Regions from separate parts of the Alteromonas sp. Cnat3-28 genome, predicted to be linked through region 1. Evidence: predicted binding sites of a transcription regulator. Region 1 holds the regulator's gene; each other region holds the start of a gene.
What was found. The regulator sigma-54, encoded in region 1, starts transcription at its own class of promoters, with help from an activator protein. The targets are predictions, from matches to a motif close to GTTGGCACGNNNNTNGNNT.
Positions count from the first base shown of each region.

Region 2: a site for sigma-54 is predicted at 1,096-1,114, ahead of hmpA (NO-inducible flavohemoprotein). Genes of this name have one in related genera too.
Region 3: a site for sigma-54 is predicted at 1,131-1,149, ahead of MHM87_RS05735 (flagellar assembly protein T N-terminal domain-containing protein). Genes of this name have one in related genera too.

Region 1 is NZ_JAKREY010000020.1:14,827-17,101, reverse strand. Features, by position in the region: gene ptsN (PTS IIA-like nitrogen regulatory protein PtsN) at 1-335, opposite strand, end outside; gene hpf (ribosome hibernation promoting factor) at 349-636, opposite strand; gene MHM87_RS16640 (RNA polymerase factor sigma-54) at 667-2,148, opposite strand; gene lptB (LPS export ABC transporter ATP-binding protein) at 2,222-2,275, opposite strand, start outside.
Region 2 is NZ_JAKREY010000012.1:89,532-91,806, reverse strand. Features, by position in the region: gene hmpA (NO-inducible flavohemoprotein) at 1-1,052, opposite strand, end outside; gene norR (nitric oxide reductase transcriptional regulator NorR) at 1,250-2,275, shown strand, end outside.
Region 3 is NZ_JAKREY010000004.1:77,978-80,252, forward strand. Features, by position in the region: gene MHM87_RS05735 (flagellar assembly protein T N-terminal domain-containing protein) at 1-1,066, opposite strand, end outside; gene MHM87_RS05740 (LPP20 family lipoprotein) at 1,367-1,852, shown strand; gene flgN (flagellar export chaperone FlgN) at 1,998-2,275, opposite strand, start outside.

The DNA.
Region 1 (2,275 bases):
CCTTCGGTCTGTTCCTCAGGAACGAGTAGAGCAAAAAAGATGTCTACGGGTTTCTCGTCAAGGGCGTCGAAGTCGATTGCTGGCGTGCTGGTTACAACAATGGCAATCACTTTCTCGAGGCCCGGCAGGCGTCCGTGGGGCAGGGCGATACCATTGCCAATGCCTGTACTACCCATACGCTCTCGAGCCATCAAACTGTTGAGTACCGTTGCCTGATCAATGTTCTCGTTTTGCTTGGCAGCGATATCAGCGATGATCTCAAGAATTCGCTTTTTACTATTACACTGAACCGCACACTCGGTGCGGTCCAGACTTACGATGGCTTGTATATCCATGCTTAATTAACTACTAATGTTTTTTCAGTTTTTCCTTATGCTTGATTACCTGCCGGTCGAGTTTATCAACCATGCTGTCAATCGCCGCATACATGTCGGTATTTTCTGAGGATGCGAATACTTCAGCGCCACTTAAATGAACGGTCGCTTCGGCTTTTTGATTTAATTTTTCAACGTTCAGGATGACATGCACATTAGAAATGTGATCAAAGTGACGTTCAAGTTTGCTGAACTTCGTATCGACATAATTACGCAAAGAGTCGGTGATTTCGACATGATGACCAGTAAGGTTGATTTGCATATTTCGTCTTCCTTATATTATTAAGCCCGATTAAATAAGGCTTTTGCGTTGGTTCGACGGCGGGATCGACAACGATTCCCGGTACTTTGCTATTGTTCGCCGGGCAACTTTAATGCCCTGTTCGGCCAACAATGAAGCAATCTTGCTATCACTTAGCGGCTTGCTAGGCTTTTCAGCGGCCACTAATTTCTTGATCAATGCACGAATCGCTGTAGATGAACATTCACCACCAGACTCTGTTGCAACGTGGCTTGAGAAAAAATACTTCAATTCGAAGATTCCACGTGGCGTATGCATGTACTTTTGCGTTGTCACTCGCGAAATAGTGGATTCGTGCATATCTACCATTTCTGCGACATCATTTAGCACCATTGGTTTCATCATTTCCGGGCCGTGCTCAAAAAAGCCCATTTGCTGCTGCACAATGCAGTTTGCAACCTTCATTAAGGTTTCGTTACGAGATTCAAGGCTCTTTATGAACCACTTAGCCTCTTGCATGTGTGAGCGGATGAATTGTGAATCGCTACTATTCTTGGCACGGCGACTCATTGCAGCGTATTGTTGATTTACGCTTAACTTAGGCAGACTGTCGGGGTTCAGCTCAACCACCCAACGGCCATTTTTCTTGGTTACTGAGACATCAGGAATAACGTACTCAGGCTCTTTAGTAACTAAAGCACTACCTGGGCGAGGATTCAAGGTTTGCAGTAAACGCATTGCCTCGCGTAGCTGATCTTCTTTCAATCGGCTTTTACGCATAAGCGTACGATAGTCTTTGCTGCTCAGTAAGTCAGAGTACTCTTCAATCAGTTGCTTCGCTTCAGCAAGCCACGGTGTGTCTTCTGAAAATTGACGCAATTGCACCATCAAACATTCTTGTGGAGAGCGTGAGCCAGAACCAATAGGGTCGAACATCTGAATGCGCTTTAGCACACATTCTATTTCGTCCATTTCAATCGGCTCTTCCATATCATCATCGTTAACCGCTTCTAAAATATCATCAAGGGTAACGGTTAAATAACCTGACTCGTCAATAGAGTCGATGATTGCTGTAGCGATTGCGCGATCGGTATCCGAGAAATGGGTAAGGCGCATTTGCCAAAGAAGGTGCTCTTGAATATCTTCAGTAGTCTCACCTTGGAAGATTTGCTCGTCGTCATTGGATGGACCTGGAGCTGGCGAAGATGAAGCAGAGTAGTATTCGTCCCATGTGCTGTCGATTGGCAGCTCATCGGGAAGATCGTTTTTCTCAAGTGCATCGCCGGCTTCTAGTGTGTCACTAGATGCAGAAGCAGTGGCCTCAGAGCCGCTGTCATCGTTGTCGATATTGTTCTTTTCTAGTTGCGGCTCGTCGTTACCTTCTTCAACTTCTAATAGCGGATTAGAATCGAGCGCTTCTTGGATCTCTTGTTGAAGATCAAGTGTAGAAAGCTGCAGCAGTTTAATGGCCTGCTGAAGCTGTGGTGTCATGGTAAGTTGTTGGCTAAATTTTAGCTGTAAAGATGATTTCATCTACGTCTTATTTAAATGCTCTAAATTGAATATACCAGAGCGAAACTGAAAAATGACAATTCGGTTACATTAACTATAGCCTGAATTGTTCGCCTAGGTATACATCCCTTACTTTTTGATTACTTAA
Region 2 (2,275 bases), on a different contig from region 1:
GAACCTTTAACGTCTTCTATTTTCATTCTTCCGGTAGTTTCATTTTGACTACTGCTAACGTCATTTTCATACCACGTGTGCGACTGCAGGTTCAGAGTATTCTTAACACTCTCAACATGTCCTTTGAAAGAATGCTGCTTTCGATTTTTACATGCGTGAAGATAGGTCACCGGATGTGCGAAGTTCTCTTTTACTAAAGAATCTAACATCGCTTGCATGGGCGTCAGACCCACACCTGCAGAAATCAATATAACCGGAGTATCAAGTTGTTTTAGATAAAAGTCCCCGGCAGGAGGCATGACCAAGACTTCATCGCCAACATTTATTTTTAAATGAAGATAATTAGACATTACACCACACATTTCACCCAGGCCTTCCCGTTTAACACTAATGCGATAGGTTTTTCCATTCGCGGCAGTTGATAGTGAATACTGCCTTATTTCATCATGCTCACTACCATGAGGATGCACCTTTATTCCTAAATACTGGCCCGGTTTATAATCGATAACACTACCGCCATCGACGGGCATTAAGGTAAAACTGGTTACGAGTTCGGATTCGGTCTCTTTTGAGACGACAGAAAAGGCTCTGAAGCCAGACCAGCCTCCTTTTACAGCAGCTCTTTGTTGATACAATTCACTTTCAACTTTAATGAAAATGTCTGCTAATTGACCATATGCAGCTGTCCATGCCTCTTCAACATCAGGAGTAAACGCGTCCGGAGCCAATTCTCTCAATGTCTCAATCAGATGATGGCCCACTATTGCGTACTGTTCAGGCTGGATATTAAAACTGGTATGCTTGTGTGCAATACGCATAACGGAATCTGTCAGTAGCTCCAACTGATCTATGTTGGCAGCGTATGCAGCTATCGCATTAAATAAAGCCGCTGGCTGACGACCTGTTTTTTGATGCGTCATGTTAAATATATTTTTAAGCTCAGGATTATGTAAAAACATTCGGGCGTAAAAATGTTCGGTAATTGCGGTTCCTCCCGAAGCAAGTAGTGGAATGGTCGCTTTGACAGTATCTATATGAGTTTGAGTAAGCATCAACATACCTTTAATGACGTTAAGTATTTGGTAGCTATGAGTAATGCGACTCGTGTGCCAAATTTTATTTCACCTAGTATCAATGTGTTACGAATAACTCTTTAAGCTATGTGTCAAAATGACTCATTACTTAATCGGATAATTAGGAACGTTTGTGTCATAATGACCTATAGTTCCTGTTAATACAAAATGGTCTCATGAGTAAAATATCTCAATTTAGTTTGGTTAACTTTGCCCTTGATCTGTCCGCCGCAGTTTCGATGAATTGTTTTTATGAAAGTTTGATTTCTGCCGTTTGTGCAACTATTAAAGCAGATGCTGTAGCACTATTGATTTTTCGACACGAGACACTTGTTCCCGTTGCGCAGAGAGGGTTGTCCGATGACGTCATGGGGCGACGGTTTATTCCAGAGCAACATCCACGGTTAAAAGCAATCTGTAGCACGAGGGCGGTCACTCGCTTTTCAGCTGATTCGCCGTTACCAGACCCCTATGATGGAATGATTGCAAGTCATAACCATAATATGAACGTACATTCCTGTATGGGAATTCCTTTGTATAAAGATGAAACGTTGCTAGGTGTACTTACTCTCGATAGCCTGGAGCCTAATGAGTATGATGCGCTTGATGCCGCTTCAGTTGACACACTGTCCAGGCTGGCAGCCCGGCTTTTATATGCTGCGCTATATATCAGAGAGTTAAATAAACAGAAGACTCATACTCAGCATGTATTACGGACAATGAATGAGAATAGCTCTGAGCATCATCAGGGTGAAGAAATAATAGGAAATAGTGTTACGACAAAAAAATTAAAGCAGACCATTCGACTGGCAGCTTCGTCCGACCTCACAATTTTGGTGCATGGTGAAACTGGTGTGGGCAAAGAACTTGTGGTCCGTGAGTTACATTATCAATCAAACCGGCGGAATAAACCGCTCGTATATGTAAATTGCGCTGCTATTCCTGTTCATCTGATAGAAAGTGAACTCTTCGGCCACGTGAAAGGTGCGTTTACCAGTGCCGCAAACGACCGCGATGGTAAGTTCTTACTTGCTGATGGCGGAACATTATTTCTGGACGAAATTGGAGAGCTTCCGCTTGAAATTCAGGGTACATTGTTGAGAGTAATACAGAATCAGGAAATCCAGGTGGTCGGTCAGGATAAGAGTCGAAAAGTGGACGTTAGAATTATTGCTGCTACGAATAGAGAGTTAGGGCATGAA
Region 3 (2,275 bases), on a different contig from region 1:
GCGAGTATTGTAAGTATTTACGGCCACGGTTATCGACAATCTCTTTAGCTTGATAAAGGTATAGTTCATCCTTTTCAGAAATGCCATTGTCTCTGCCTAAAGATACAGAAATTTTATCGCCGGCAACATTAATCACTCTACCTGTCATTGGCTGGCATGCAGTGGCTTCTTTTATGTCTTCAATCGCTTCTGCTATTGTCGCGTTGACAGTTTGCCCATAAAGCGACTGCCAAAACTTCGTCGAAAATTCATCTACATCTTCGAATCTGTCGAATGTCCATTCTCCTTGATTCTGATAAGACTTAGTCAACAACAGGCCTCCATTAATGCCGTCATAGACCTGAATGGTCATAGCAAAGGAGCGTCGAGAAGTACCCTCACGCCACGGTGTAAAAACCGAAGCCTCTTCCCGTGTCACGCTTAAATCATCTATCATGCCCACCAGCACAAATTGAGTATTACTTTGCGCTGAAAGCGTGCGTACATTTTGGTCAGTATATCGACTGTCAAATTTTGCAGTATGTGGCGCGATATAGATAATATCTAGGTTTTCAGTTTTGTTTCGCATGGCCTGCGCTAACTGCTGGGTGAATGAAGCATCGAAATTGGGAATATTCCCCTGTGTTAGTTGCGCTCTGTTACGTACCCTGAAATGTGTGGTAGCGAAATGTTTTTGGTCATTTTGTGCGGCACACACTTTTCCTCTTGGAAAAATGTCAGCGCGAATACTTACCGTAATCACATCGCCGCTATAAACTTCATCAACTAGTTCCAGTTGTTCAACTTCGCCGGTAGAGCGAATGGTCATCTCTTCATTTTTAAGAAGACCATTTGTAAGCTTGGCGACACTATGAACTGATGCGCCTGCAAAAAGCATGGCTTGCTTAAGTGCCTCTTGGGTAGCCGCATGTCTGGCAGTTTCCTTATCGCCATTTCGCACCACAGCCTGTCCTGTAGCCTCGTACCACACGGCATTTGCTTGCCCAACGAAAAATGCAAACAGGCAAGTTGCCGCCACGACAGCATTTAAAATAGTTACCAGCGTTGTTTTGCTAATATGTCGCACCGCACACCTCTGGAGGTTTTTGTCTAACTGCGCTATGCAAAGCGCCCGGATTATAAGGCGAAGTATGCGAAAAGAGTGCCAATTGATATGGTTTCGTCGCCATTAAATCAATCGGGCGCAAATCTTGCACATATCTTGCAACGCGTATCTTGCTAAAGGTTTGTAAAAAGCGTCAGTTTAAATACGTCAAAATCTGCTACCGCGAGTATGGCGGTATCTCGTAGTTACAAGGCTGCCACCGACGAGAGCGGCGTAACTACACATTTGATTTTATTAATAATGCAATTTGGAAATGAAACTATGTGCTTGAAAAAAATACATAAATCAAAATCGCTACTGCTGTCTTGCTTTCTTGGTTTAGCAATAAGCACTGGTGGATGCGGCATTATTGATAAACACGTTGAGTGGGAAACAATAGAACCAGAAAGCTATCCCGTGCTCAAGGCGGTAGGCTATGCGCCGATTTCTTCTCAGCATGGCGAAAGCGACAGCATGAAGCTTATAATGGCGATGAAAGCGTCAAAATTAGATGCATACCGAGAGCTCACTGAACAAGTCTATGGTCAAAAAATTGAAGGCAATCAGTCTCTGTCTCACTTGGTTATAGATAGCGAAACATTGCGAGCATCTGTAGAGGGGGTCATTAGAGGCGCTGAAGTCGTAAAAGCCTATCCGGTAGGTGAAGATACATACGTCACCGAACTCGCTTTAGATATGCAGCAGGTTTACGATATATATCTGTCGACCGCAAAACCGCGCCGAGTAAAGGATGTTAAGTATTATTAAACGTTAGCGAAAGGGGAGTTTGCGCAAGTGGCTGTATCGTGAAGTCTTAAAACATGCGCAAATTCACAGAGGTATAATTTACTTTTACCGGTTAAGGCTTAATGGTTAAAGCTCGCTGAGTGGGGTTTACTGAAATCGCAAAAAATTAGGCGCTCACTCCCGACCCTAAAGTCCCGCCTTTCGGCTTTCCTTTTTTGTCATAGGTGAGCGATTCTTTGGCACGAACTTCCATCATCAAGTTACGTAAGTGTGTGAGGCGTAGCTGTCCTTGCTCTACGGCTTTTTGATTGACTTGTGTGCGGTATTTGCAATCGTCCAGAAGTTTCTTTGCATTAGCCATTAATGCTTCATCTTCTTCTGACATTGAGCCTTGATCGCTAATTGTGCGCTCAATGCTTCCATCGAGAGCCTGAATAGACGTTA